3 regions of the Paenibacillus sp. SEL3 genome follow, and region 1 is predicted to be linked to each of the others. Evidence: riboswitches for the same ligand, from Rfam matches in the RefSeq annotation. Region 1 holds a riboswitch; each other region holds the start of a gene.
The links. Region 1 has a riboswitch for thiamine pyrophosphate ahead of ACYCS5_RS19665 (ECF transporter S component). Riboswitches for the same ligand answer to the same signal wherever they lie in the genome.
Positions count from the first base shown of each region.

Region 2: another riboswitch for thiamine pyrophosphate. It lies ahead of ACYCS5_RS17090 (ABC transporter substrate-binding protein); the one in region 1 lies ahead of ACYCS5_RS19665 (ECF transporter S component).
Region 3: another riboswitch for thiamine pyrophosphate. It lies ahead of thiC (phosphomethylpyrimidine synthase ThiC); the one in region 1 lies ahead of ACYCS5_RS19665 (ECF transporter S component).

Region 1 covers NZ_CM137725.1:4,258,191-4,268,726, forward strand. Annotated here, with positions in the region: gene ACYCS5_RS19640 (limonene hydroxylase) at 92-1,660, shown strand; gene ACYCS5_RS19645 (nucleotidyltransferase domain-containing protein) at 1,680-2,498, shown strand; gene ACYCS5_RS19650 (3' terminal RNA ribose 2'-O-methyltransferase Hen1) at 2,520-3,971, shown strand; gene ACYCS5_RS19655 (polynucleotide kinase-phosphatase) at 3,968-6,577, shown strand; gene ACYCS5_RS19660 (TatD family hydrolase) at 6,598-7,395, shown strand; TPP riboswitch at 7,440-7,549, shown strand; gene ACYCS5_RS19665 (ECF transporter S component) at 7,800-8,396, shown strand; gene ACYCS5_RS19670 (ABC transporter ATP-binding protein) at 8,396-9,847, shown strand; gene ACYCS5_RS19675 (energy-coupling factor transporter transmembrane component T family protein) at 9,822-10,536, shown strand, end outside.
Region 2 covers NZ_CM137725.1:3,697,886-3,708,421, reverse strand. Annotated here, with positions in the region: gene ACYCS5_RS17115 (SMP-30/gluconolactonase/LRE family protein) at 1-588, opposite strand, end outside; gene ACYCS5_RS17110 (zinc-dependent alcohol dehydrogenase family protein) at 742-1,755, opposite strand; gene ACYCS5_RS17105 (EAL domain-containing protein) at 2,116-3,177, opposite strand; gene ACYCS5_RS17100 (bifunctional 2',3'-cyclic-nucleotide 2'-phosphodiesterase/3'-nucleotidase) at 3,447-5,549, opposite strand; gene ACYCS5_RS17095 (pyridoxamine 5'-phosphate oxidase family protein) at 5,772-6,206, opposite strand; TPP riboswitch at 6,477-6,586, shown strand; gene ACYCS5_RS17090 (ABC transporter substrate-binding protein) at 6,780-7,823, shown strand; gene ACYCS5_RS17085 (MTH1187 family thiamine-binding protein) at 8,358-8,651, shown strand; gene ACYCS5_RS17080 (ABC transporter permease) at 8,648-9,424, shown strand; gene ACYCS5_RS17075 (ABC transporter ATP-binding protein) at 9,469-10,419, shown strand; gene ACYCS5_RS17070 (TatD family hydrolase) at 10,475-10,536, shown strand, end outside.
Region 3 covers NZ_CM137725.1:4,051,527-4,062,062, reverse strand. Annotated here, with positions in the region: gene thiC (phosphomethylpyrimidine synthase ThiC) at 1-1,611, opposite strand, end outside; TPP riboswitch at 1,799-1,911, opposite strand; gene ACYCS5_RS18670 (IclR family transcriptional regulator) at 2,067-2,810, opposite strand; gene ACYCS5_RS18665 (alpha/beta hydrolase) at 3,111-4,148, shown strand; gene ACYCS5_RS18660 (Fe-Mn family superoxide dismutase) at 4,405-5,784, shown strand; gene ACYCS5_RS18655 (lipoate--protein ligase family protein) at 5,989-6,834, opposite strand; gene folE (GTP cyclohydrolase I FolE) at 6,999-7,592, opposite strand; gene ACYCS5_RS18645 (YneF family protein) at 7,647-7,901, opposite strand; gene queG (tRNA epoxyqueuosine(34) reductase QueG) at 8,009-9,757, opposite strand; gene rnhA (ribonuclease HI) at 9,853-10,290, opposite strand; gene lepB (signal peptidase I) at 10,384-10,536, opposite strand, start outside.

The DNA.
Region 1 (10,536 bases):
CCATGTTCACGACTTCCAAAATAAAGCATCATAGGAGTATAAGATAGCACGATGAAATAAGAAGCAATACATAACAGAAGGGTGATGCAACATGTTTGGACGACGCAAAAATGAAGTGTTATATCCATGGGTAGGTAAGCTTTCGATTTATGAAACGATTAAGCAGGGACTGGACCATCAGGGCAGGCTTACGGATGATTATTTGCCGGATGATGGAGAATACTGGGCAGGTCACAAGATGCGTTGGGTGGCAGGAGGGCTGGATGGAGCGTTTGGGCATCACGGCGCTGGCGAAGATGGAGAGACTGACAAAATTAAGGATCTGGCGCAGTTGTTGTCCAGACAATGCCGCAAGCCAGGGATGAAGACGAGACGTGAGACGTATGTACGCTTGATGGAGGAAAATGCGCTCAGCCTGATTGATCCGCTGCTAGATGCGGTGCGCGAGCATCCAGCAATTCAGCCGGATCGATTGTATGAGGAAGCACGTTGGCTGGCTGAACACGGAGCACATCGCAATGTGGTGAAGGTCGGTATTGCGCTGCTTGGATTACTGGAGACGGATCAGCACCACGAACTTATTTTAACACTAGCCAAGCATGATGAATTCACGCTATATGCAGCTGTAGCTATCCGTAATATTTCGGAGCAGGCCAATGAGCAGTTGTATAATTTAGCCTCACAGGTACATGGCTGGGGACGTATTCACGTAGTAGAACGGCTGGAGCCTGCGCGGCAGGAAATACGTGACTGGTTATTAAGGGAAGGATTCCGCAACAATGTCATGTATGAGTATCTTGCTTATGAGTGCGCTCATAAAGGCGAACTGCATACAGCTATAGCTGTACCGCACATTGATCAGGAGTTGTTTGACGGGGCAGGCGATATTCTGTCGGCTTTGCTGGCAGCAGGCGGACCTGCGGAAAGTATAGATGATTATGAGCATGCCGCTATGGTCATAGGCAACTACCTTCGCCATGCTAAGGCCATGTGTACGACTGTGAAGCATTTTACGATCATCATGGATATTGCGGATTTTCTCGATGAAGAAGACGATTCATGGGAGGCACGTTATGAGCATGAATGGACGCCGGAATTACGTAAACGTTACGCGTCAATATGCCAGCAGATGATGGACGATCCGCAGTGGGTGAAGCCGGTAGAGCAGGAACTGCAGTATGCAGATTCACCGCATCTCCACTGCGCCATTCGCGTAGCTCGAATGCTAGCACTAGATGTATGGCCCGTGATATTTGATCAATTAAGTAAATATCCAGTCAAGCCTAATCTATACTTTGAACTCATCAAGACAGAGGATGAACAGCGGGCTCGTAAGCTGGTGGCTTTTGCAGAAAAGCACTTGCCTCTGGAAGAAATTGCTTCTGGTCCTGCTGATGTGCCGGGCTTTGGACCGGAGTATGAAGCGCATCAATGTCTGGGTATTTTGCTTCAGCTATTGTCTTCTTACGAAGGAATGGGACAAGACCTAGTTGCTGCCGGACTTTGGAGTCCGGTGACCTCCAATCGTCATGCAGCGCTTCATGTACTCAAGGAATGGCCTTCTGAGATGTGGGGAGAGGAAACGACAGAGCGTCTTCGCCGCTTATCGATAGATGAAACGGAGGAGTCGATTAGAGAACAGATTCGGGAAATACTTTAATGATAAGGGAGGGAACAACATGACGGATGTGAAGCATGGGCAGGGTTTCATTCAACCGGAAATGCGTGAGACGATTTTGCGTGAGCTGCGCGCGTTGGAGCAAGCGGAGCAGGTGCGCATTGTATACGCCTGTGAATCAGGTAGTCGGGCGTGGGGGTTTCCTTCACAGGACAGTGACTATGATGTACGATTTATCTATGTAAGACCCATAGAATGGTATTTATCTATTTTTGATAAGCGGGATGTGATTGAGCGGCCAATCAGCGATTTGTTGGATATGAACGGCTGGGATTTGAAAAAGGCGCTCCATTTGTTTCACAAATCTAATCCGCCTTTGCTGGAATGGCTGCAATCTCCGATTCCCTATCTGGAGCAGTATTCAGTGGCTGATCAGATTCGTGCGATCTCGCCGTTAACCTTCTCTCCGAAGTCCTGTATGTACCATTATCTGAATATGGCGCGGGGAAATTATCGGGATTATTTGCAAGGTGAACAGGTGAAGATTAAAAAGTATTTTTACGTGCTGCGCCCGTTGCTGGCCTGTGGCTGGATTGAACGTCACAACAGCATGCCTCCAATGGAATTCGTAGAATTGCTAGAGGAATTCATTCCGGCCGAGACCGAACTTTATCAGGTGATCGAACATTTGCTGCAACGTAAAAAAGCGGGCGAGGAACTGGATATGGAGCCACGGCTTTCGGTGGTGAATGATTTTATCCAGCAGCAAATTGCTTATTTTGAACAAAAGGCGCCCTTGCTTCAGCATATGGAGAGTGGACGTGATCAGCAGTTGGATGATATGTTCCGCGCTGCGGTGAATGAAGTATGGAAAGTATAAGCTGGGAAGGAGAAGTAGAGTATGCACATCACGCTAAAAGCAACCGGAAACAATGCTGGGATGATTTCGCACTTGCTTGCCAAAAATCCCTACAATACGTATGATCGCACGGAAAAGGGTGCGCGTGTACGCATGGTGTACACCGTGTTTACCGAGGAAGAGGCAGAAATCGTCATTCAGGCTTCGCCAGATTCGATAGATTTGGTCAAAAACAGTCCAGATAGCTATGATATTACACAATATATTAATGACCGGGAGTTTGTAACCAGCAGCTTATTTTGCACCTATATTCGTGGCTCGCTTGGTACGGCACTGAACGGCAAACCCAAAGAAGAGTATGCAGAATGGGTGACGCATCCTTTCGCGCTGGAGTTATCGTTTGGGCCTGTTGCTTCGGATTTACCGGATTCTGTGGTGGAGGGACTATTTGCTCCGCTGGGCTATCAAGTGGACATAGAACGAGGGGAAGCAGACTATTCTTTTCAGCTGAAAAATCGAAGCACTGTCAGATATGTCACGTTAAGTGGCCATCAGACGGTGCAGTATGCGCTACGTCAGTTATTGCTGTTGATTCCGGTGTTGGATAACTATAAGCACTACTATATCAGTGAAGAAGAGTTTGACAAGCTGAGACGTTACGGTGAAGGCTGGCTGTCAGCGCATCCGCTACGCGAGCTTATCATTCGACGCACGCTTCGTTTTACCAATCTGATTGAGCAATTTGAGCAATCTGATTGTGATGAAATAGGTATTAAAAAACATATTGAAAAGGATACTGTCCAAGCTCAAAAGGATAAGCACGAACAGATTCAACAGCCAGAACAGCCACATGAGGAAGGGAAGCAACAGCCTACAGTACGGCTAAATGAGCTGCGGTATCAAGCTATTATGGACGTAATTCGCAAGCTGCCTCGCAGACAGAAAATCGTAGATTTGGGTTCAGGGGAAGGGAAGCTATCGGCTCGGATGGCCCGAATGACGGGCGTTGAAGAGATTTGGGCGGTGGAGCCGTCTGCGTATGCACAGTTGAGAGCCGTGGAGCGTTTTAACAAGCTGGAAAGGCATGCCGATGCGATCAGTCCTACACCCATGATGGGCTCTCTCTTTTATTATGATGAACAATTGCGGGGAAAAGATGTGATGATCCTATGTGAGGTCATTGAGCATGTGGATGAGCATCGTCTGAACCGGGTGATGAAGACGATTGTAACGGAGTATCAGCCGGGCGTGCTGATCGTGACGACTCCCAATCGTGAATATAATGAAGTGTATCGTATGAATCAGCAAGAGATGCGGCATGGCGATCACCGTTTTGAATGGAGTAGAAGCGAGTTTCAGGAACGATGTGAGCAGTGGATTGTGGAAGCTCCTTATTCGGTAGCGCTGAAGGGGATTGGAGAAGAGGTCGAAGGCTTTGGACAACCGACCCAAATGGCTATATTTACGCGCAGAAAGGAGCAGAAGGAAGCATGAGCAATTCATCCAAACGTACGATTCATTTACCGCATGCTGGACTGGTTGTGTTGGTGGGGGCCTCCAACAGTGGGAAAACCACATTATTAGACAAGCTGGTGAGCGAAGGGATTCTGCTGGAGACAGAAGTGGTATCCTCGGATCATTTTCGCAAGCTGGTCGGAGATACGGAATTTATAGACTGGAGTGGACTTCCAAGACTGGAATCGGACGTACTGTTCTATGAGTATCAGCAAATGTCAGCCAAGGCGTTTGAGGCGATGGATACGATTCTGGCTATGCGCTGTCGCTTGAATAAGCTGACGGTTGTGGATGCCACCCATTTGTATGCTGAGGACCGTCAAAAATATGTACAGTTGGCAGCCAAGGCGCATGTTCCTGTAATGGCTTTGGTACTGGATGTATCCGAAGCTGTGCTGCTGGAACGTGATTTAGGCAGGGAGCATCCGCGTGGCCGCCAACGGGTCAAGCAGCAGGCACAGCTGTTAAAGCGGAACCTGCGTGGGATCCGTGAGGAAGGCTTTAACGCTTGCTATATCCTTAAGGATATAGAAGAAATGAATTTTGTTCGCCGTGCGCAGCCACTGTTTCATGAGATTGGCTCAGGTATTGACATCATTGGTGATATCCATGGGTGCTACCGTGAGATGCTGGAAGTGATAGAGCGGCTAGGATATACGGAAGATACGGAAGGACTATACCATCATCCAGATGGCAGAAGACTGGTATCTGTCGGGGATGTGATGAGCCGTGGCCCCAAATCGTTACAAGCGGTGCAGTTCTGGAAAAAGCACGTGGATGCTGGACTAGCGTATATGATTGACAGCAATCATGGCTGGAAAATCGGCCGTTACCTTGATGGAAGAAAGGTGACTCTCAGTCATGGGGATGAACGATTTGCAGAGGAACTGGCCCAGTATGAACAAAAAGCGGGCAAGGCAGCGGCGGAACAGCTTAGAAGCGAGTTAAGGGATTTTCTGCTACATGCACCCTCACATCTTATTTTTGGCAGGAATGGATTGCGACACGTGGTCGTGGCTCATGCGGGGATTAAGGATCATTTTATCGGCAAACAGTCGGCACGTATTTCTGATTATTGCCGTTATGGAGATACGGAAGGACAGGATGCAGACGGAAAACCAATCCGCAAAGATTGGTTCGTAGACCATGAATCGGGAGAAATAGTAGTATGGGGACATGATCCTAGACCGCAGCCTACCCTTGTGAATCAGACGGTGAATATTGATCAGGGTGTGGTATTTGGCGGTATGCTGACCGCTTATCGTTTTCCGGAAAAGGAATTTGTCAGCGTTCCGGCACATGAGAATTATGCGAATGATCCCGATAGCCCACTTGTCCGGTGGCAGAGAAAACGGTTTTCCCCGCCGAATTTACGCAAGCTCATCGCTGGTTACAGTGTACTGACGGAATCGTATGGCGAAGTGCGCGTTCAAGGAGAATCGGTCAAAACCGCTATAGATGCCGTGTCACATGTGACAGTACCGATAGAGGAACTGGTGTATATTCCACCGACCATGAGTCCTGCTCCAGCGGTGTCTGCAGAGGAAGGTTATCTGGAGCATCCGCGTGAAGCGCTGGCTTATTATCGCGGGCAAGGGGTACAAACGATGGTGGCCGAGAAAAAACATATGGGTAGCCGGGCTATTTTGCTATTATTCAAAAACGAACAGGCCGCTGTCGAGTATGTAGGCTACCCGACATTGGGCACGATCTACAGTCGGAGCGGGAGAGCTTTCTTTGAACAAAGCCTTGGGAAGCAAGTGCTGGAGAAACTGAATGCGGATCTAGTGGATGCCGGATATTTTGAACGGAACCAGACGGATTTTGTGTTGCTGGATGCGGAAATTGTACCGTGGAATCTCAAGGCTCGGGAACTGATTGCTGCACAATATGCGCATGTGGGGGAAGCAGCTCTGCTGGATCGCTGTAAGCTGGTAGACAAGCTGAAGCAGGCGAAGGTTGCGGGCCGAGAGGTTGGAGACTGGTTGGAGGAAATGGAACAGAAGTACGCGAATGCCGTGACGTTTCAAGAGGCTTTTCAAAAATATTGCTGGGATGTGGACGGTCTGGATGAAATTCGTATCGCACCGTTCCATACGCTGGCACACAGTGGAAAGACTTTTTTCGACCATTCTCATATTTGGCATATGGAGCAAAACCGGGAGCTGGCTGGGCTGTCTTCCCTGTTTATGGAGACAGAGTATCGTGTCATCACGGACGAAGCAAGCGAGGAAGAGGTCATTCGCTGGTGGAACGAGATGACAGAGGATGGTCATGAGGGGATTGTGATCAAGCCGGAACGCTTTTTGATGAAAAATCGGGACAAGATGATTCAGCCTGCAATCAAGGTGAGAGGCCGGAAGTATTTGCACATTATTTACGGTATGGATTATCTTGCCCCTGAGAATTTAAAGCGTCTGAAGCAGCGTCGAACGAACAAAAAGGAGCGTCATGCCCTGATGGAAGGAGCGCTTGGTATGGAAGGCGTGGAACGTTTTGTCCGCAAGGATACGGTAGATCGTATTCATGAATGCGTCCTTGCCGCGCTATCTCTGGAATCAGAGCCGATTGATCCAAGATTGTAGTTTGCGAGGGAGGGATTAAGATGGAACGGGGTACACCGTTAATTGATATTGGTGTGAACTTGATGCGCCGTTCGTTTCATGCGGATCGGGAACAGGTGGTAGAGAGAGCCACGGCTGTAGGGATTTCACCGCTGATTATTACCGGGACCAGTGTCCGCAGTAGTCGGGAGGCTTCTCAGTATGCAGCACGTTATCCGGGCAAGCTGTATGCGACAGCTGGCGTGCATCCCCATGATGCCAAAGACTGCAGTGCAGACACGATTCAGCAGCTCCGCCAGTTGGCGGGTCAGCCGCAGGTCGTATCCATAGGGGAATGCGGATTGGACTATAACCGTGATTTTTCGCCACGTGATGTGCAGCGCCGATGGTTTGGCGAGCAAATCCAACTGGCGGGTGAGCTGAAAATGCCGTTATTTCTGCATGAACGAGATGCACATGAGGACTTTGTCGCTATGCTTCGGGAGTATCAAGGGCTTGTCGATAAAGCGGTAGTGCATTGTTTTACCGGCACGGAACAGGAATTGCGTACGTATGTAGAAATGGGACTGTATATCGGAATCACCGGCTGGATTTGCGACGAACGGCGGGGGAAGCATCTGCGTGAACTGGTCAGAGATATTCCCTTGGACCGTCTGATGATTGAAACGGATGCTCCATTTTTGACCCCGCGTAATTTGCCTGTGAAGCCTAAAGAAGGGCGTAATGAGCCCATGTATCTCGCTCACATTGCTGCTACGATAGCCGAATGCACGGGTCGAAGCATGATGGAGATCGAAATCGCGACGACGGAAACGGCTAAACGTTTCTTCGGATTATAGGATTGTCAAAGCCATAGATGTGGTATATATTATAGTGAATTAAAAAAGCATTGTCGGGAGCTTGAGAAAGTCAGGCTGAGAGGGTGGCCCTTGCCACTGACCGTGAAATCTGATCTGGGTAATGCCAGCGTAGAGAAACCAAGAACACTATACAGGAATGCCGCTTTTTTTTGCGGTTGTCGATAGATTCAATGTATGTCCTAGCATTTTACCTTGATCCTGACTTGGCTGGGTATCAGTGTAGTAGTTTAGACTACTGGTTATATAAGGCATATCGACGAATGATGTTTTGTATGGTGCTTCACCTTTTACTGCGCATAAAGCTTGCCTGGAGATTCAGCTCCAGACAAGCTTTTTTTCATGGCCAAGAGGCCAACTATAAGGAAAAAGGGGAGCACGCAATAATGAATACTGCTGTAAGAGCGTTTAAAGGGTTGAAACTGACGGATATTTTGGTCACGATTGTGATCGCTGTTGTGTTCGGGTTGATCTACAAAATATGGGGGCCTGCCTATGATTTGATGAAACCATTGGGTCTACACGCCGAGCAACTGATGTATGGCATGTGGTTTATGGCAGGTACGTTTGCTTATCTCATCATTCGCAAGCCGGGTGTTGCGATTTTGGCAGAGGTGGCAGCGGCAACGGTCAGTGCTTTTTTGGGAAGCGAATGGGGGATGTCCACCTTGTACTATGGCCTGCTGCAAGGCTTGGGAGCGGAGCTGTTTTTTGCGGCTTTTCTGTATCGGAACGCAAACCTGTGGGTTGCTTCGCTAGCTGCGGCTGGGGCGGCTGTCACTTCTCTGATTTTAGACTTCAGCTACGGGTATATTGATCAGCTATCGACTTGGAACTATGTTTTGTATATTGGATTTCGGATGATTGGCAGTATTGTGATTGCCGGGGTATTCGCGTTCTATCTGGCTAAGGCATTGGAGGTAACCGGAGTCACGCGAAGTTTGAGGCCTGCAACGGAACAAGATTATAAGGGGCTGGATTGATGAGCCGGGCAACCGAAGATGTGGTGGCTTCGATCACCCGGCTACGGTTGAAATTCCCCGGTGAGCAAGAGCTGCTTTTTCACAATATGTCTTTGTCTGTCCGCAAGGGGGAAAAGCTGCTGCTACTGGGACCGAGTGGATGCGGTAAATCAACACTGCTCCAAGTGTTAAGCGGTCTGATTCCACGCACGATAGAAGTGCCTATGAAATGCGATGCTGCTGTAATCCCAAGTGTCTCAGGTATTGTATTTCAAGATCCTGATACGCAGTTCTGTATGTCATATGCAGATGAGGAACTGGCTTTTGTGTTGGAAAATAATCAGGTTCCCCGGGAGCAGATGCGATCCCGTATTCGCGAGCTGCTGATACAGGTGGGTCTATCGACGGATGATATACATATGCCCATTGGCAGCATGTCACAGGGAATGAAGCAGCGGCTGGCGATTGCGTCTGTGCTGGCTATGGAGCCAGAAGTGCTTTTTCTGGATGAGCCCACGGCTTTGTTGGACGAGGAAGGCACTACACAGGTGTGGGATACCATTCGCAACATTTCGGTAGACCAGACACTGGTGATTGTGGAGCATAAAATTAATGAAATTGTCCATGATGTGGATCGGATTGTGGTGCTTTCTGCTCAAGGGGAGATCATTGCAGATGGAAGGGCCGAAGAAGTATTTCATGTGCACCGGCAGGCATTGTCCGAGTACGGCGTGTGGTATCCGGGAGTATGGAATGAAGCGTCTTCGCCACGTTGGAGTGAAGCAGTGACGCAACAGAATGGTGCGGGGACTGATGTGCTGGAGCTGGAACATTTTAGCGGCCTCCGCGGTTTAAGTTCAGTGATTTATGTGGAGCATGCGCAGGTGAAGCCTGGCGACTGGATTGGCGTGGTTGGTGAAAACGGGGCTGGCAAAAGCTCGCTACTGCTCTCCATGATGCGCTTACTTCGCACACAGGGACGTTATAGCGTGCGCGGAATTGAGGCAGGCAGTACAGAACAACTGGCAGAGCGTATCGGGTTCGCGTTTCAAAATCCCGAGCTGCAATTTGTAGCGCATACCGTACGAAAGGAACTAGAGTATTCGTTACCCAAGAGCTTGTATACCGTTGAACAGTGCCGGGAACGGGTCGATCGGATGCTCGTACAGTTCGGACTGGAGCGGCTGGACGAGCGGCATCCGTATCAGCTTTCGTTAGGCCAAAAAAGGCGGTTGAGTATTGCTACGGCTATGATTCGTGAGCCGGAAGTGCTGCTGCTCGATGAACCGACCTTTGGGCAGGATGCGCGTAATACCTTTGTCATGCTGGATATGTTGGAGCAGCTGAGAGCGGCAGGCACGGCCATTGTGATGGTCACCCATGACCCGGAAATTGTCCGTCGATATTGTACCGATACATGGCGGATTCAGAAAGGGGAACTACAGTATGAACCTGTCCTTTCCCCATCATGAAACATGGCTGCATCGCGTTAATCCGGGCCTAAAGCTCGTGATGTTTTCCATCCTGTTTGTGGTCGTTATAGTCATTCATGATCCGAATGTCATGTTTAATGTTGCGTGTGCTATGCTGTTGCTGCTTGTCTGGTCAGGCCATCCATGGAAGAGGCTGCTGCTGTACGGATCTCCCTTTATATTGGTGTTTATTTCAACTTCAACGGGCATGATGATGTTCGGCAAAGGGGTGACGACCTGGTGGACATGGGGCTTAATCCATGTGACGCAGGAAAGCTTTTACCGAGGCATGCATCTGGGCTTTCGTGCGCTGAGTATGGCTGCGGTAGGTTTGTTGTTTGGTTTAACGACTCGTCCAGTGGACCTTTTTTATTCACTGATGCAACAATGGAAGCTCCCTCCGAAGTATGCATACAGCTTTTTGGCAGCCATGCGGTTGATGCCTATGATGGTGGAGGAATTCCAGGCATTGAGACAAGCCCACCGTATTCGAGGTTTACATCAGCATGTGTCCAAATGGAATATGTATGCCACGCTTCGCAGGTATGCGATTCCGCTACTCGCTCAAAGTATTCGGCGTGCTCAGCGCATTGCTATTGCTATGGAAGCCAAGGGTTTTACCAATGAAACCAAGCGAACGTATTATTATGCGATCGGCTATTCGGCTATAGATATTGTATTCATATTCT
Region 2 (10,536 bases), 560 kb from region 1:
ACTGCCATAATTGGAGGTGTCAGAAAAATAAATAGTACCATCTTTGGCAATATCCAGCTCGTTGGCCAAATAGATCGGTGTGCCGTCGACTTGATTGGCCAACACCGTCACGTTTCCGGAAGGATCTACCGACAGTAGCCCCTTCTTAACATCCGTAACGATCAGATTTCCACTTGCATCAAACATAAGTCCATTGGGCGTTCCTTTGGTATCTGCATATAGCTGGGCCTTTTGCGGATTGCCCTTTGTATCAAAGGCAACCTTATAAATTTTCCCGTCGGAGTCTCCCGTATATAAATTTCCTTCCTTGTCAAAGGTGATAAATTCCGGAAACTTAGGGGCATCTGTAACAAGCTCGGCGGAGCTGAGTTTGTTGTTTTGTTGCCATGGACCCGCTTGTTCAAAAGAGGGGGCCGAAGGTGCAAGCCATTTTGCAGGCTGTACAGGGGAAGGGATGAGCATAAAAATAACCACTCCCAGAAGGATTACCGACAGCAGCGATAATCCGGTTCTGCGTACCCATTTACGCGGTTTCTTATTCTTTCTTCCTTGAGAATCTTTGACAGATAAATCAGGTTTACTGGGCATTAGAGTGCCTCCTATGTAATGTGAATAATATTTCAGCATTTTGCATAATTCAATTCCCAACGCTCGAAAGTACACTATATAGACGTACTAAACCGTTTCGATCTATATAGTGCTGATTTGAAATTGCTCTTGGGATTTATGCAAAATGCTCATTTATATTTGAACGACGATTTTACCGAAATACTGTTTTCCTTCAGCCAAAAGTGCGAAGGCTTCGCCGATTCGGCTGAGCGGGAATACCCGGTCGATGACAGGATGTAAACGATGGCGGGAAATGGCACGATTCATGTTTTCGAAATGTTCCCGGTTACCAACCTGGCTGCCGCGAATCGTCGCAGCCTTCTGCAAAATGCTGGTGACATCGAACTCAGGAATGGTCAAGCCCGATAAGAATCCGACCATGCTCACAGTCCCTCCAGTACGAAGTGCATTGATGGATTGCGCCATTGTTGCCGCTCCCCCTACATCCAGAACATGGTCGACTCCGCCGCCTGTCAGCTCCAGAGCTACCTTATCCCACTCTGGAACCTCCGAATAGTTGATTGTCTGCCATGCGCCGAGAGCCTTTGCCCGTTCCAGCTTGTCATTGCTGCTCGATGTGATAATTACCCTTGCTCCCGCCATCAGAGAAAATTGAAGCCCAAAGATGGAAACACCGCCTGTTCCTTGCAAGAGCACCGTATCCCCCGCTCGCAGCCCGCCGGATTCCATCAGCATGCTCCATGCGGTTAATGCCGCAATCGGCAAGGTGGAAGCCTCCTCCCAAGAAAGGTGATCCGGAATGGCGACGACCCCCTCTTCATGCAGAACGATATATTCAGCCGCCACTCCACTGAGCGGGCCTCCCAGACTGTCCTTTAAGACCTCCGCTCTCGTGCTCCCGCCAATGAATTTCTGTTGTAAATTTGCCGCTACCCTTTGTCCAACCTGAAATTTTGTCACCCCTTCGCCCACAGCTACAATTTCACCCGCTCCATCGGATAACGGAATGAAGGGAAATTGAATGCCGATCGGCATGACTCCGTTGATAACTACCAAATCACGGTAATTGAGGGACGCTGCCTTTATGCGGATCAGAACTTCCAGCCGTCCCGGCACCGGTGTGTCAAGTTCCATCAAGGTTAACTCTTCAAAGCCAAAACCGTTTTTCAGTTGCACTGCTTTCATTTTGGTTGTCCTCCCTGTAATGTTAAACCTTTTACCTAATATAGATACAGTGTATCACCAAGGAAACACCGTTTCTTATATAGTACACTGTATCCAATTCTCTTCAAAACGTCAATCTTTACTTTTAAAAAAAAACGGTCGTAAACTGCTTCCGGGCTTTTAACGTCCCTTACCAAGTAAAATTGGAGACTGGATGGCTTTGCTTGCCAGAGCTTGTTCAGGTGGGCAAGCATGACCAAAAAACGCGAGTTGCAGGGGTGAAATAACCTCTGCACTCGCGTTTTTTACATTAATGCTAATACGACAGCCTTATTTAAGCTCCAATTTTTATAAACTACATCTACTTAAATTTGTTCCTGACTATATTACGCTGCTAAGCATAAAATTGGAGGGCGGACCGGGCTCCGGCTTGCCAAACAAATAACCCTGAGCCAGTGACACACCTGCTTCACGACAAAATTCAAAATCCTCTATCTGCTCTACTCCTTCAGCCAACACTTGGCCTCCAAAACGAAAAGCCGATTCTACAATTCCTGTGATTTGCCGCTTCTGATTACTGTTACTATGACAGCCGTCAATTATGCTACGGTCAATTTTGACATAATCCGGCTGAAGGCAATTCATAAGCTCTGTCGTAGAATAGCCTGCCCCCACATCGTCCAGGGCAACTGAAACTCCTCGATTACGATACTGCTCAAAGATATGATGCAAAAAATTAAGGTCGTCTATCTCTTCCGTTTCTACGACCTCAAATACAAAATCCTTCGTACTCATGGATAACCGATCAATCGTCTCAAAGGTGTGATTCAAGCAATAAGCCGGATTATAAATGGTGGAAGGGAGAAAGTTAATAAAACGTTTAATCCCCGCCGGAAGGCATGTTGCACTTTTTTCAATAGCGGAAAAACGAGCCGAGCGATCCAGATGAGCATGCAAGCCAGCTTCACGGGCGATTTCAAACAGTCGGAAAGGCTGAAAAGGTCTTTCCGCATGTGACGGACGCAGCAAAAACTCAAACCCGATAATATCCAGCTTGTGGTCAACAATAGGCTGCATATGGCTGGAAAAACTTTGATCCTTAATAATACTCACGATATCCGGATGTTGCAGTCTGGCTTGCAATTGACTAAATAAAAGCCAGTCCTCATATCCTTCGACATGATGCAAGCCAGTCACCACAACTTGTATATGGTTCAAGTATTCCTGCGGCAGACGAGCCAGTCCGTTAACCAGCTGTTCCAACTCTGAACGGCTCTCATAGCGAAACTCTATGCCGCCCTCACGCTCATGTTGCTGCTTCATTTGTTCCGATAGCATGCCCAAACCATCTAATGCTGGAGTAAGCGACACCCTGGAATACCTAATTCTAAGCAATCCTTGATCCTTTATAGGTAATATGATGCTGCAATTGCTGCATGTCATAATGGTCCTCCTCGGAACAATTTTCCGGTTTTTTCACCATTATATCACAAATAACTAGAACAAAAGTACTATATAATTACGTTTTTTTACAAAAAAGCAGCTTTTTTTAACGATAACTTAGGACTTAAGTACATATTCGACAAAAACAAAACCTTTTTACACTCATAATAATTCGGGGCTGTTTTTTGATATTAAAAAAAGCAGCAAATCTCTTGGTTAAAGAGACTTGCTGCTTCATTCTGATATTAAACGAAAACTAAAATTCGAAGTTATTTGGATGCCTTTGGCTTTGTTGTTTTAGCTGGTTTAACAACCGCCGGTTTGGTCGTTTTAACAGCTGGCTTTGCTGTTGCTTTCGCGGGAGCCACAGCTTCCTTTACAGAAGTCGTTGCTGTACTAGGCTTAGCGCCAGCTTTTAAGCTGTATTTGGCAAAACCGTCTGCCGCGCTGCTCAAGTATGAAATTTGTTGATTGCCTGCCAGCACGTCTTTGGCATCAGGAGAGGACTCGAAAGTAACCTTTGCCTGACCAAAAGAAGCAATAGACCAGTTGCCATCCGCCGATGGATTAATCGTTCCGTTCGTACGGATATAGTCAACAACGACTTGACGACTTTCATCCGGTGCTGCCATCACAATTCGTTTGCCATCTGGGTTGGCCAGTTTGGATGAGGAAGCACGATAGTTATTGGTGGCTACGATAAATTTCTGTGCAGGATCTATAGCCTTTCCATTGTATTGCAGATCCTTGATACGATGCGCTGAAGAATCAATAATAGTTCCCTTGGCATCATACCGTGCAGGCTGCGTTACATCAATCTGATAATTCACACCGTCAATGACATCGAAATTGTAGGTTGGGAAATCTTTGTTGATCAGCGATTGCTCCTCAGTTTGCTTTGGATCAATACGGTTGAACTGACCCGCAGACCACTCCAGCCATTCCTGAATTTCAGCACCGGTCACTTCTACAGCATGAACCGTGTTCGGGTACACATACAGGTCGGACACGTTTTTAATCGCTACCGTACCTTCAGGAATATCAGTGTAATACTCGGCTCCGTTTCGACCGCCGGCCTTGAATGGAGCGCCTGCCGACAATACTGGAAGTTTTTCGTATTCAGTTCCTTTGAGATGGTTTTGAACATACCATTTCTGTGCATTCGTCACAATTTGAATGGAAGGGTCGTCCTGCACTAATGCAAAATAACTGGTAATTGGCGCCGTCGTTGTTCCTACAGGCTGGCGAATATAATCCAGCGTTCCTTGATGCTCTTCTTTGACCGCATCAATCAGTTTAAATTCAGGGATAAACTGCACAGTCTGATTAGTGGTGCTCACAACCGGACGCACTTGAGATTGAGAGTTAGTCACGTTCCACTCGCGATTTTTCTTTTCTAGGCTCAGGTCAATGATACCCAGATCCTTGCCCCATGAGGAAGCTTCCACGGCTGGTACCCCATTAATGGTTCCCTTATCCAGATCTACACCCTTCATATCTTTAAAATCAGGGCCAGGGAAAGATTTATGAGCATGCCCAAACAGAATAGCGTTAATTCCGTCCACCTGGCTCAAATACTTAACGGCATTCTCCATCAGTGGCGTTTGTGGCACATCCTCATAACCGGTATGCGCAAGCACGACAATAATGTCAGCACCTTCCGTCTTCATTTGAGGAATAAACTTTTTCGCCGTTTCCACAATATCCTTCGTAACGACTTTATCCTTCAAATTGGCTTCATCCCACTGCATAATTTGAGGTGTGACCAGACCGATCACACCCACTCTGAGTGTATGCTCTTCGCCCTTCTCGTCCGTTACTGTTTTATCAAGAATCTGATAAGGGGTAAAATAATTCTTAGTAGCTTGGCCCCCTTTATCAACATAAACGTTCGCATTTACATAAGGAAAATCAGCTCCCTTGAGCGATTTGTCCAGAAAGTCGAGACCGTAGTTGAATTCATGGTTGCCCACTGTAGCTGCATCATAGCCCATCAGGTTCATCATCTTGTAGACCGGATGGACACCGCCTTCTTTCTCAAAGGTTTTGTTGCGGGCCATATAATCGCCTAATGGGTTGCCCTGCAGCAAATCACCATTATCGAACAGCATACTGTTTCTTGTTTCACTACGTGCCTTCTGGATCAAGCTAGCTGTACTAACCAAGCCATACTCGTTGGTTTCTTTGTCCGAATAGTAATCGTAGTTCATCAGGGACGCATGGATATCCGTTGTTTCCATGATCCGCAAATTCACCGTAGCGCTATCACGAGAATCACTAGCTGCCCAGGATGGAGCGGCTGAAAACACCAGCATGCTACAAGCTACAACTGCTGCTGTAAACCCTTTAAACCAATTTTTACGTAATAACAAAATATACCCCTCCTCATTAAGGTGTATGCCTCATATACATACTTTTGCACATATATGTAAGCCTTGAACTCACCATTTCTATTTTAATCCAACGCCAGACAAAAGAGTAGTCATTTACTTAAAATTATTTATGAAAAAATAATTAATTTTCTCAAACATAAAAAAACCAGCAAACCTCCTGAAAAAATTGGAGATTTACTGGCTTATCCATTTATATTCGTATTATTTCTTCCACACCTGGCGCTCCGTTTGCTGACCCACATACTCAATGCGAGTCGGATTCACGTCCAGAATGACATAATCGGGATCGTCCGGTCCGGAAAACCACTCCTTCAAGGAGTCGTTCCACACTTGTTTGCGTAGCCCCTCATCAGCTGTAATTTGGACGGTAGCCTCCACTTCAACAACTTCCTTCGTACCGCCAACCTCATAACCCAGCAGCAGATAAGCATTCGGATTGTCCTTTAGCTCATCCACTTTATGCGTTTTGCGATCTGTCGCCAGATGAATGTTCATTCCATCGTTAAAAAGGGCCATATAGCGTACTTTCGGTTTGCCACCCTCTACCGTACCTAACGAACAAAATTTGTTGTTATCCAAAGCCTTCACAATGGCTTGTTCCAGTTGGTTGCGATCCAATGTTTCCGTTTTACCCACAGTACAACAACTCCTTTTCACGAATTAGAATTCTCTACGGCCATGCCATTGGGCACCAGCCCATCTGAACCTACCTGCGCAGCTGTTCTGAAAATAACATGACCGGATCGAATCGGATTGATTCATACTCATTTTCAGATCAAAGCTCACAGTAAAAGTGTACCCTGTCGTTCGGCAAATGAACCGTTATCTCTCCCTTCATGCTGGACAGACCCGCATTCAAAGCATATAATCGTCGTAGTAAACCCGAATAAATGAACCCATTAAACCATACAATGCCAGGGGTGCTGGAATCGGCCGGCTGAGAGTGTGTCCCAAGACACTGACCCTTACAACCTGATCTGGGTAATGCCAGCGTAGGAATGCTTAAGCAAGATGTGCCTTCTTTACATAGGACCATCCCTTACTTTGGTATATACAAGCGCAAGCGTCCCGGAAACTCGGGGCGCTTTTTTGTTGAGGATTAAGTTGTTGGAAAGATCGCGTCCGGCAGATGTTATTTTTATGAAAATGGGAAACTTAAGCTGTCTGATTGGATGGATAACGGGTAATCAAAAGGAGAGAACACTAACGATGAAGCGCATGAAAATATTAAGCCTGGGACTGATCAGTCTGTGGCTCATGGCCCTGACCCTGACCGCTTGCGGTGGAAGTCCCCCTACATCCCAAGAAGCAGCTTCCGCTACCGACACTCAAACGTCTACTCCGGCAAAGGGGCTCAAAGATGTTAAAATCGTGCTCGACTGGACACCCAATACGAATCATACGGGACTCTATGTCGCCAAGGACAAAGGATTTTACGAAAAAGCAGGTTTGAATGTCCAAATTGTTCAACCTGGTTCAGGCGGAGCCGATCAAATGGTTGCTTCTAATGCTGCACCTTTTGGTATCAGCTACCAAGAAGGCGTCACACAGGCTCGCACGCAAGGTGTGCCGCTTGTATCCATCGCTGCGGTGATTCAGCATAATACCTCAGGCTTCGCAGCCCCGGTAGATCGCGGAATTAAAAGCCCGAAAGATTTTGAAGGTAAAAAATACGGCGGTTGGGGCTCTCCCGTAGAAGAAGCGGTCATGAAATCCATCATGGATTCAGACAAAGGCGATGTGAGCAAAGTGAAGATCGTCAACATGGGCAATGCAGACTATTTTACAGCCGTGAAGCGGGATATCGACTTTGCCTGGATTTTCTACGCATGGACCGGAATCGAGGCCCAACTTCGAGATGAGCCATTGGATATGCTGTATGTAAAAGATTATTCCAAAAGCCTCGACTACTATACGCCTGTAATTGTGAGCAACGAACAAACGATAAAAAATGATCCCGAGCTGGTTAAAGCGTTCATGGATGCTACCGCACAAGGCTATGAATACACTATCGCTCATCCGGAAGAAGCCGCAGACATTTTAAGCAAAGCTGTACCGGAGCTGGATAAAAAACTGGTACTTGCCAGCCAAAAATGGCTGAGCCCGCGTTATCAGGACGATGCCGCACAATGGGGTGTGCAAAAAGCGGAGGTATGGCAAAACTATTCGGACTGGATGTACGAACGCAAGCTGCTCAGCAAGCCTTTGGAAGTCGATAAGGCCTTCACAAACAACTTCTTGCCCAAGCGCTGACCATTTGTTAAAACGCTAAATAAGACTGAACTAGAGAAGTGAACGAAGCCCTACTACGCAGTCGGATGGTGCTTCCCATCGCTGTTGTACCCAGATTTCTTAATAAAAACTTATGATTAGTGTAGAAATCCGGGGAGGTTATGCTTCCGAAGCGAGCTTTCCTACGGAAAGCTTTTAAAGCGAACGCTAACGCTTGTACAGCACCATTCCGCCCACTTCGTTCTCGTTCCACTTGGTTTATTCTTTAGTCTCATAGTATCTAAAGCGCAAAAACAGATGCGCTTGTGTGTAAAAATGCCACACAACCTATCAAAAATTAAAGTGCTTTTAAGGCGGTTGGCAGCGTAGCGGTTCATTTGAATCTAGAGAAGCGTAGCGCTCGCCTTTGCCGTGGGATTCTTACCTTTTAAAATTTATTCAAAGAATCCCATGGCAACAGCGATCGTAAGATCAAATGAAACGCGAAGCGGTCTCCCCGCCTTAAACCACCCTATTTTCTCTAAAACACTTCAAATGAAGGACAGGTGAATTTGCATGGCTAATACACTGCTCAGTATTCAAGTAATCCCTAAAACTCCTAATAACGAGGACTCTTACCCGTATGTAGATAAGGCGATTGAGGTCATTCAGCGCTCCGGTGTCAAACATCAGGTGAACCCATTGGATACGACCATGGAGGGCGAGCTCGACGAGTTGCTGAAAGTGGTTAAAGAAATGCATGAGGCTTTGACGGAAGCGGGCAGTCCCAGCGTCATTTCACAGATCAAAATCGCACATAACCCACAAGGCATCAGCATGAACAAGCTGACCGAGAAATATCGCCCATGAATCCGAAAGGCAAGAACGCATCCTGGTGGAAAAGCGTATGGCCGCCCCTTGTGGCGGTCCTCTTCTTTTTAGCAGCCTGGCAGGGGGCGGTTTCCTATTTACATATTGAATCCTGGCTACTGCCAGCTCCATCCCTCATCGTACAGGAGGGCATGGCCCAGACGGCGCTGCTTGGTGCCCATACATGGGCTACAATTCGCCTGACACTTGTGGGATTCGCTATAGGGACAGCAACGGGACTGTTGATCGCCATCGTTCTTCATACCATTCCTTTTCTCAAATCCGCCCTGTATCCGCTGCTTATCCTGAGCCAAAACATTCCGATCATCGCCCTGGGGCCGCTGCTCATGGTGTGGTTTGGTTTTGGCATGCTGCCCAAGCTGATGGTCATTACCTTAGTATGCTTTTTTCCCGTGGCTGTAGCGACCATGGACGGGCTGACACGGACGGACCGTATGATGATGAACTATATGCAGATGTCGGGTGCCGGTCGCATGGCTATTTTTATGAAGCTGGAGTTGCCACACTCGTTGCCGCAAGTATTCTCCGGCATCAAGATTGCTGCCACCTACAGTGTGATGGGCGCAATTATTGCCGAATGGATTGGTGCGAGCGAAGGAATCGGATATTATATGCTGCTGCAAAAATCGGCCTATCGCACGGACCTCATTTTTGCCGCCATCGGCATCATTGTCGCGCTCAGTTTACTGATGTTTGTCATCATAGTACTACTGGAAAAATGGCTGGTTCGCTGGAAACCGGATCAGGAATAGCTTCCTCCTTGAATTAAATACAGCAAAGAAAGGACGTGGCACATATGAGTCTGCATCCGACTGACTTATCATCACACAACGTGGCTAATGAACAACGAGCCGGGGACCAGCAGAGTCCTTCGACTGCCCCTTCTGCTCTGGAATTGGACGGGATCAGCCTCGCCTTCCGCGAAAAGCGAAGCTTACTGCCCGTGCTGCAGGATGTATCCCTCACAGTCAAGCCGGGAGAATTCGTTTCTCTCATCGGTCCGTCAGGCAGCGGCAAAAGTACGCTGTTTCACATCATCGGCGGGCTACTCAAACCACAGCAGGGACGTATCCGTATGCACGGACGAGACATGACTGGTGAACGTGGGCATATCAGCTATATGCCACAGCAGCCCGCCCTTTTCCCGTGGCGCACCACGCTGGATAATGTACTGCTTGGGCAGGAAAATGCTCCACGTAAAAATACAGCAGTCCCCCCTCAGTACGCCAGTGAACGCGAACGTCGCAAAGAAGCCCTGCAATGGCTCGAGCAGGTTGGACTAGGCAAATTCGCCAAGGCGTATCCACATACGCTGTCTGGTGGAATGCAACAGCGTGCAGCCTTTCTTCGCGCACTGCTCAGCCCGCAGGAATTAATGCTGCTGGATGAGCCGTTCAGCGCACTCGACGCGCTGACACGTGCAGATATGCAGCAATGGTTACTGCGGATGTGGGAGAAGAACCGCCGCTCTGTGCTGTTCATTACCCACAGCATTGAAGAAGCGCTGCTGCTCTCCGACCGCATTTATGTGCTGTCAGCGCGACCTGCTTCGGTGGTGCATGTCGTAGATGTCCCTTTTCCCCGCCCGCGTAGGGAAGAAATCACCCTCGATCCTCTCTTTATTGAATGGAAGCGAACCATGACCGGCTGGATGCGTGAGGAAAAGTACAAACTGGACGGCGACATGGACAATGCTCAGAGCGTTCACAAGAATATCCCGGAAGATGAATTGAATCGGCATGAGTGACGTAAAAGTTCGATGTGCATCGAAATGGAACAGCCAAACAAAGCTAGGCTTGGATTTGACCACAACAAGACCCGCTCCATTAATCGACGCGCACATTCATGTAGACAGCTACCCGCC
Region 3 (10,536 bases), 210 kb from region 1:
ATCCCGCCAGCGGAACTCAAAGCGTGCCTTGGACAAAGCATCATCCCGCTGCTGCGCCCGTGGATGGCCCTTCGCCAGATCGGCAGCATGTGCCGCAATTTTGTAGGTAATGACACCCTCACGGACATCATCCTTATTCGGAAGACCCAAATGCTCCTTAGGCGTAACATAGCACAGCATGGACGTCCCGAACCAACCGATCATCGCCGCCCCGATGGCTGAAGTAATATGATCATATCCGGGGGCAATATCCGTCGTGAGCGGTCCCAAGGTATAGAAAGGAGCTTCCTTACAAATCTCCATTTGCAAATCCACATTCTCTTTGATTTTATGCATAGGGACATGTCCCGGCCCCTCAATCATGACCTGAACATCATGCTTCCATGCGATTTGCGTTAGCTCGCCCAACGTTTCCAGCTCTGCAAACTGTGCTTCATCATTCGCATCATAGATACTACCTGGACGTAGACCATCCCCGAGAGAAAAGGCCACATCATAGGCTTTCATAATTTCGCAGATTTCTTCAAAATGTGTATACAAAAAATTCTCCTGATGGTGCGCAAGGCACCAGGCTGCCATGATCGACCCGCCACGGGACACAATTCCCGTCATTCTATTCGCCGTCATCGGTATATACCGCAGCAATACACCCGCATGAATTGTAAAATAGTCCACTCCCTGCTCCGCCTGCTCGATCAGCGTATCGCGATACAACTCCCACGTCAGCGCTTCTGCTTCGCCGTTCACCTTTTCAAGTGCCTGATACAGCGGCACAGTTCCAATCGGTACAGGAGAATTCCGAATGATCCATTCACGTGTGGTATGGATATTACGGCCTGTGGATAGGTCCATAACTGTATCCGAGCCCCAACGCACAGCCCAGGTCATTTTCTCCACTTCCTCCTCAATCGAGGAGGTAACCGCAGAATTACCAATGTTCGCATTGATCTTCACGTGAAAATGACGCCCAATGACCATCGGCTCACTTTCCGGGTGATTGATATTCGAAGGCAAAATGGCTCGTCCAGCCGCCAATTCCTGCCGTACAAACTCAGGCTCCACCCCTTCGCGGATCGCCGCAAATTCCATTTCGGGCGTAATGATCCCTTGCCGTGCATAATGCATTTGCGTCACTGTACGACCTTGCGAAGCACGAAGCGGACGGTTGGTCACGCCGGGAAATTCAACTGTCTCCCGTTTGGAGCCAGGTTTCAGTCCATTATCCTCCGGTTTGACGGCGCGTCCCTCGTAAGCCTCCACATCGCCCCGTTCCAGTGCCCAAGCTCGCCGTAATGGAGGCAGGCCCTGACGGATATCGACCTGATAGGCTTCGTCAGTCATGGGACCGCTCGTATCGTACACACGCAATGGCTCATGATGCTCCGTGCCCTGCGGCGTATGTGTAGGATGAAGAGCAATTTCCCGCTCTGGGACGGCAATGTCCGGCCGCGAGCCTTGAATATATACCTTACGGCTCCCTGGAAAGGGCGTTACCCCACTGGCTTGCTCCCCGTTTGTCTTCTCTACCCCAACTTCCCTTGTTCCTGCCAACCTTACTTCTGCTGATTTAAATTCTGTTCCTTTTGTTCCTTCTACTTCTGTCGGCTTCATTGTCCATTCCTCCTGTTTCGATGAAATGACACACCGATCCGGAACCATTCCCAGGGTGGCGCTGATCTATGCAAAAAAGCCGGTTCCCGAGGGAACCGGCTAATCTAACGAGGCAGCTATCCAGACCGTGCACATGTGGAATAATCCTATTCCAATGCGTCACCGTAGACAGCAGCTGCGTATACATTTCAATGGCCGATTACTTCCCTACGCTGGTATGATCCAGATCAGGTGCAAAGGGTCCGGAATCTTACACGATTCCATCTCAGCCCGGCATTACAGGCTCCCCCAGTAACTGCGATACTTCTATTCACATGAGGCGGACATAACAGACATCCCGCCATCCTTATCAGACTACTTCAAATTTATGGCTTTGGCAACCCTTCTAGGTTCCATTTAGCAAGAAGACGCTCCTCACCAAATCACTTTGCTTGCTTCAACTGCATTCATTCTTGTTACGGAAGCATAAGCCCCATTTCCTTCGCCGCTTCGATCAAAATCGGAGCAAAGTCATGTAGCGTCTCGGGTGCAAGCCGACTGACCGGACCGGATACAGATAAAGCCGCAGTGACCTGTCCCTTCCGGTTCACAATTGGTGCTGCCACAGCAGCGGCCCCTGGCTCCCGTTCTTCATAGCTGGTCGCATAGCCCTTCTCGCGAATGTCCTGCAGCTGGGCTTTATAGACCTCCGCGTCTACCGAGGGCGGCCATTCATTCCCGCTTAGCAGGGCTTCCAGCTCCTGCGGCGGCATAAAGGCAGCCAGCACCTTACTGGAGGCTCCTACAGCCAGCGGCATACGCGCACCCACAGGCGCAACCCTGCGGATCGCCTGATTGCTCTGCACGGCTTGTATGCGAATACGCATGCTGCCGTCCCGTAAGTACAAGCTGACCGTTTCGCCCAGACGGTCACGCAGTCCTTCCATTGCAGGCTGTAACAACACCGCCGGCTCGTCACTTTGGGACAAATGTGTGGATAGCTCCCAAATGCGGAAGCCAAGTCGATATTTTTCCGTTTCGGCATTCCGAACGACAAAGCCCCGATCCTCCAACGTAGTCAGCAGCCGATGAACCGTGCTTTTATGTAGACCAATTTTGGAGGCAATCTCCGTTAGGCCAAGATCCGAATCTGCGGTAAAACACAGCAATATATCAAGTGCACGCTCTACAGCGCGAACGGTTAATTTACGGTCTTCCATTCGTGAACCGCTCCTCTTGTATCCATATTCGTTTCACACTATGAAACATGGTTACATAAATTATATAGAATAGTCGCGGCTACTGTAAACCGATGTTTATGTGACAACCATATTACAGAACGAGAACAAACATCGACAATTCTTTGCATCATTTTTACTTTTCCGGTTCAGGCGTTGACTTTGGATAACCCCCATCATACGATAATAGGTATCTATACGGATATACACTATCATTTTCAAGTGGAATTATACCTAAATTCTATTGAAACGAAGATCAATTTTATATAAGGAGGCTCTTACATGATTTCTACATCCCAGCGCAACTCTCAGCTACAGACCGCTGTTCAGGAGCCGTCCACCCCACTCTTTAATCCCCGTCTGCTGCGGTTCAAGCACGTTGTGATTGCTCTGCTGCTGTCGGTCGTTTTTTTTCTGTTGTTTTGTTTTATTGCCTTGCATGCTTACATCGCATGGGTACTTACGAATCCTACCGTCGCGCCGCTGTACTCTAATCCGATGCAGGCCAAAAACATGCCTTATGAGGAAGTCAGCTTCCCTGCCAAGGATGGTAGCCGCATGGTACAAGGCTGGTATATCCCGGCGGATCAATCGCGGAAAACGATTATTTTCAGCCATGGTTATGGAGCTAACCGCGAAGAAAGCTGGATTCCCATGTATGATCTGGCGCATTATGCCCACAGTTTGAACTTTAATGTGGTCATGTTCGATTATGGATTCGCGTCACAAAACAGCAAATCAGTCGCAACCGGAGGCAAAGCGGAATCCCAGCAGCTTCTCGGAGCGATCCAGCTTGCGAAGCAACGCGGCTCGTCGGAGATTATCGTATGGGGCTTCTCCATGGGGGCAGGAACCGCTCTTCAGGCGGGCTTGCAAACCAAGGATGTGGACGCAATGATTTTGGACAGCACTTTCCTGTTGGAGCCGGATACGCTGTACCATAACATTCACAATCAAATTAACCTGCCAAGACATCCGTCTTTGGAAATTCTGGAGTTGCTGTTTCCAGTCTTGAACGGCACCAGCTTGCATCAGATTCCATATCAGGAGGTTAAAAAGGAAAACTATCCGTTCCCGATCATGTTTGTGCATGGTACACAGGATGAAAAGGCTCCTTATCCTATTGCGGAAAAGCTCGCTGCCAATCAAACCAACCCACTTTCCAGTGTATGGATTGTCAAAAACGGAATACATGAGCTTATTTTCAGAGAGCATCCCCGTGAATATCTACGGCGGGTATCGACGTTTCTAAGCAGTGTACAGGAGCTGGAGGACAAGAAAACGATCGCTGATGCCCACAAACAAACGACTACAAAGTAAAGAATTATTTTTCAAAAAAACTGTATTTAATTCTTCACCTTGAAGAAGCCTGCCTACGGACACTAACCCGTGCCGTAGCTGGGCTTCTTTTTCGTTTACCATGGTATTCTTGTTCTACGTAACAGATGTGACCAAATTAAGCGAGTTCATAGACATATTCCCGATAGGACAGCGAATATACTGGGTACGTATGCATCCAGGGCAGATCTGCCAGATCCGCCGGATAGCCATAGTGGGATACGGGAGGTATAAAACGATGCTGAGTACTTATGGGTCTTTCCTGCCCTTACGTGTGCTGGAGGAAATTCGGCATTGGAAGCAGCAGGAAAGTTGGCATGTGGAAGTGATTAAATCCGCTACCGAGGGACTGGAGCCTACTTATGTACGGCTGCTGGATGATTGGCGGACTGTATTCGAACAGACGGAACGCACCGCCATAGAGTTGCTTGAAGAGCAACGGAGCGCACTTGATCCGGCAGATCAGGCGTGGCATCAGGAATGGAAACAGCTGTCGGCTGCCCCACAAGCACATACACACGAATTCACTGAACCTCCAAAACAGTCAAGGGGATTAGACGCATCATCATCTGTAAAGATGCCATCGTCAGAGTCAGCATTAAACGCTCAGCCTGACTCACAAGAATTAAATCGTCGATTGGACGATTTGCTACAAACCGCAAACCGCCAGTCACAGGAGTATGTACGGCAGCTCGGTCTGCTGAGCGAGCACAGTCATGCATTGCGTCAGCAGCCAAAATCTGCTGGAGTTGTATTACACGCGGCACATGAAAGCCAATATTTCCTAATCTCGACAACCCCCTTTCAAGAACCTGGCTCCATCGCAAGGGCTGCTGGGTTGTATCATGTAGCGACAGAGGGTGAGAATTACCCAGAGGAAGCGTTTCGAGAACGTCAGGCAGGCATAAGGGGAGAAGGCACATGGACGACTAAAGGCGTCAAATCCAGCCAGGCTCAACCTTCGGCAACGGAAAAAACCTCAATCGGCCGGTCGGTTCCTATTGGAGGACATCGACTCCCACCGCTCCCTTACCCCTATAATGCGCTTGAACCGTATATTGATGAAAAAACGATGCGCATTCACCATGACAAGCATCATTTGAGCTATGTGAATGACCTGAATAAAGCGGAAAAGAAGCTGGAAGAAGCCCGAAAAACAGGTGATTTTGATCTCGTAAAACATTGGGAACGCGAACTGGCATTCAACGGCGCAGGCCATTATCTGCATACTCTTTTTTGGACGATCATGAGTCCTCAAGGCGGTGGAAACCCAAGTGGGCCGCTGGCTGAACAGATTAAAAAGGATTTTGGCAGCTACGCTGCATTCAAAAAGCAATTCAGTTCAGCAGCCGAAAAGGTCGAGGGTGGCGGCTGGGCTATCCTGGTATGGAGTCCACGCGCGGGACGACTTGAAATTTTGCAGGCCGAAAAGCACCAGAATCTGACTCAATGGGAGTCCATTCCGCTGCTAGCGCTAGATGTATGGGAACATGCATATTACTTAAAGCATCAGGCCGAACGCAACAAATACATTGAAGATTGGTGGCATGTCGTTAACTGGCCAGAGGTTGCAGAGCGCTATACCCAAGCCTCCAAACTGAGATGGCAACCCTTCTAGAGGTTGTTCAAAAAGTTGTCTTTCCATAACGAAGCTATTCAAGAAGCGGATTCGACGTCGAATCTTGAATTCAGCCGGGCCTTCCGTTGCTCACGTAGATCTGTCTACGCTCCGCTACTCAGTCCCTAGCTTCATCCAACTTTCTCGGTCCTGAAAAGCCGACTTTTTGAACACGCACTAATAGGCTTCTAAGCTAAAGACAGACTACACCTGCAAATCGTATCGCTCTCTGAGTGCTGCCATTTGTTCGGTCCATCCTTCCGGTTGTAACAGCCAGCCATCGGCAGGTAAAACGGTTGTCCGGCTCTCAACGACACGGCGCAGAGATGCCGTGTACGCCTCAACAGACGGCACTCCAGCCAGCTCTGCCAGGCTACCCATTGTTGCTGGATTCACCCGGGGGTAATCCTGCTGCTGCACGCCTGCCGACGTGTCCCCGGCTGCCTCTGTGTAGAACTCCTGTACCGCCTGTGCACGCTCTACACCACTGCCCTCAATCATCACGAAGGCTGTGATGATATACGCCTTGGCTTGGCGCCGCTGTGCAATGCCGCAAAACTTGCGGCCCCGGACGCTGACATCGTAATCCCCGGGACAGAAGGACCCGGGGATTTCTCCGGTCTGCGCCTCGCCAGACCACGGAACCAGCGCATCGGCAATTAGCGCTGCCATGAGCCGAAAATCCTCATGCAGGCTGATAGCCCGCTGTGGATTCGGCAGGATCAAGGACAGGTTCAGCACCCCCCTGTCCAGCATGACGGCTGCTCCACCCGAGGGGCGTACGCATACCGAGGTTCCCGCGCTGCGCACTCGCTCCATCGCCTGTGGGGCGTAGGGAAGCCTGCGGTCCCGGTGACCGATCACAAGCGCTGACGGATGCCGCCATAGATGCAAAATGGGTGCAGCTCCTTTCCCTACTTGCCGACAGGCCAGCTCCTCCCAAGCCAGCGGAGACAAAACGTCCTCCTGAGTGGCCGCGAGTGGCGCTTCAAACCACTGCAACTCAGGCAAAGCTGTTGTTTTTTCTGTTGATCTATGTACATTCTCCATACGTTATCCCCTATCTGTAAAAATAGCTGTTATCCATAGGCTAATTGTATTTTAAGGCGGCTATCCCGTCGTCTCTATTTCTGATGTTAACAAAAAAAGGTGGCTACGCCTATGCGTAAACCACCCTTTTTTTGTTCATCACATAAACGTCTTGCGATGTTCGATCAATCCTTGAGCAGCGACAGAAATTCTGCGCGCTGCGCTGCATCATCACGAAACGTACCACGTACCGCAGACGTTACCGTTTTGCTACCAGGCTTTTTGACACCTCTTGCACACATGCACAGGTGCTCGCCTTCCACGACCACCATAACCCCGTGAGCGGAGACTGCTTCATTTAAAATATCAGCGATCTGTGATGTAATACGCTCCTGTACCTGCAATCGGCGGGTCACTGCCTCTACCAGACGTGCAAGCTTGCTCAGTCCTACAATTTTGCCGCTGGGTACATAGCCGATATGCACTTTTCCGAAGAAAGGAGCCATATGGTGCTCACACTGGCTGTAATAGACGATGTCCTTCACGATCACAAGCTCCTCGTGATTCTCGTCAAATGTCACACCCAGCGCATCCCGGGGATCAATCTCATAACCCGCAAATATTTCCTCATACATGCGCGCAACGCGTGCCGGTGTTTCCAACAGCCCTTCACGCTTGGGGTCCTCACCGATCAGTTGTAGAATCTGCTCCACATGGTACTCGATTTTATCACGGTTATCCGCAGCTTTGCGGTTAATATAATCTTTTACGCCAGCCACAGTAATCCTCCTCTATGCAGCAACCTCATGCGGCATCCGTACTCACGTTGCTCATTATTTCCGACGGCCCTGATTTTTACGCGGACCAGGCTGATTTTTGGAGAACTGTTGGTTCTTCATCATCTGCTGGGCTTTTTGCATTTGTTTCCCATTCAGGTTGTAACCCATCTGTTTAGCCATTTTTTGCAGCGTTTCAGGGTCGTTTTGCATCTTCTCAAGCTGTTTACGAAGATAATAAGCACCGATGAAAAATCCCCCAACCAAACCAGCAATCAGGGTAATAATCGGAATGACAATATTCCACACCACGAAGTCGTCACCTCTGTATATTTATATGAAACATCTTGAATTACACACGAACCTATCATAGCAAAACATGGGACAGCTAGCAAATCACTTTTTGCAAACATATGTCCTTATTGTTTCTCCAATTCCAGCAGCTTCGTCTTAACTGGCAAGCCTCCAGCATAACCGACCAAACTTCCATTAGCACCCGATACCCGGTGACATGGAAACAGAATGGGTAACGGATTTTTGTTATTGGCTTCACCCACAGCACGTACCGCCTTGGCTCGTCCGATCGATTCCGCAATATCTTTGTAGGACACACTTTGTCCGTACGGAATATTTTGCAGTGCACGCCATACCTGCTCTTGAAAAGGGGTGCCTCTCAAATCATAGGCTATACTGAATTCCCGTCGTTCTCCGGCAAAATATTCACGCAGTTGATCCGCGGCTTCGCACAGCTTTTCCGGCTCCTGCACATAGACGTATTCCCCAATCCATGTTCGGGCCCATTGCTGAAGCAGTGCTTCCTTCGCATGAAAAACGCCATAGTCTATTCGACACAGCCCCCGATCCGTAGCGCACAGCGTTAACGTGCCCACAGGTGTCTCCATCTCATCATAATAAATGGTGGTTGGACCCTGTGAATCCCCGGCCGTTACTTCTGATTTTGATAATTCAGATGCCTTTAGCTCTTCTGCCTGCTCTTGTTCCTCTAGTTTGGAATGCGCTTGCGCGATCATTTCGCGTACTTGCTCATGTTGTTCCTTCTCTGATGCTTGCTTGATCGCTGTCATAGCGTTTTCCCCTCCTATTCGACTCAAAGCCCACGCCGCCGTGCCTCGCAGCTCGGGACGCGGATCATCCAATAAAATCTCCGTTAATTTGGGCACCGCACTGATATCTTTGAAATTGCCCAGTCCAATGACTGCATTGCGTTGAATGGGCTTCTTCCCCCGCCAAGCCGCCGCACTTTGTCCAAATCGGTCTTTGAATTCACGGTTGCTCAAATCCAATAACGGCAGCAGCAACGGCTTCACAATTTCAGGATCGGGTGTAAGCTCGGGATGGTGATCCCAGTTGAGACCCCGATTTTTAGGGCATACCATTTGGCAGGTATCACATCCATACAGCCGATTCCCTATCTTCCGCATAAACTCCTCATCCAGAAAGCCCTTCGTTTGCGTCAAAAAGGACACACACCGTTGGGCATTCAGCTGTCCAGGACCCACAAGCGCGCCCGTAGGACAGGCGTCCAAACATTTGGTACACTCGCCGCAACCCTCCGTTACCGGTTCATCTGGCTGGAAAGGAATGTTCGTCAACAGCTCACCTAGATAGATCCATGAACCCAGCGTCGGTGAAATCATCATCGTATTTTTGCCGCTAAAGCCAATCCCTGCCCGTTCCGCAACGGCCCGATCCGACAATTCTCCGGTATCCACCATGTTTTTCATAATGGCATCAGGCACCCGCTCGCTTATAAAAGCCTCAAGCTTTTCCATCGCTTCGCGTAGTACCAGATGATAATCTTTCCCCCAGGATGAACGCGCCAAAATACCACGGTACTTCCCCTTGTCCGACTTCGGCGGGTCCTTCATTTTAGAAGGGTACGCCACCGCAATAGCAATCAGAGATGCAGGCTGTGAGCCATACAGCTCCGGGTAGATCCGCTTATCAATATCTGGCTCCTCAAAGCCGGATTCATAGCCTTTCGCACGATGCTCTTCCAATATAGCTTTCAGAGACAGAAAGGGGTCGGCGGATGCGAACCCGATGGAGTCGATACCCAGCCCTGGAGCCGCCTCAATAATTTCCTGCTTGAGCGAAGCCCAAGTCGAAGCGGTTCCGGCAGCCGCCTGAGTCAATCCGCGTTGCATCCGATACTCACCTCTCTTCCACTTTTTATCATTACAGATATGAGAATTTGCAAAATTCTCATATCTCAAATTTCAACAGAAAATAGCAGCAGATGCTACCGTAAATTTTTAACAGCACTGGTCGCCAGAAAATCACAGCGATTATTCAGTTCATTGTCACTGTGCCCCTTAACCTTCACATATTCAACCTCATGCTTACCCATCAGTTCCCACAATTCTTCCCATAGTTCCTTGTTCTCCACTGGCTGGTTTTTACTGTTGCGCCAGCCATTACGAAGCCAATTCTTAATCCAGCCCTGTTTGAAGCAATTGACGACATAGGCAGAGTCACTGTGTACTTTTACATGGCAAGGCTCCTTGAGCAGCTTCAGTGCTTCAATCACGGACTTGATCTCCATACGGTTGTTTGTCGTCATTTTCTCGGCACCTGACAGCTCTTTACGATGTTCCCCATACAGCAAAACAATCCCCCAGCCCCCAGGACCCGGATTTCCCGAACAAGCACCGTCGGTATATACCATCACTTCTTTCATCATCCTCTTCCTTTCCTCATCGGTAACCGCCTGCTCCGTCATGGTCCAGATCGGTTCGGACGTGTTCCGCATTAATTTCAGACTTTAGTTGCTCTATAGCCATTTCCACTCAGATATCGGCCAAAATATAAATTCTGCACGTCCCAGTAAATCTTGAGATTTAATGCTTCCAAAATAGCGGCTATCCTTGCTTGCTGCAGTATGGCGATTATCTCCCATGACAAAAAAGTGCTCCGGCTCCACCGT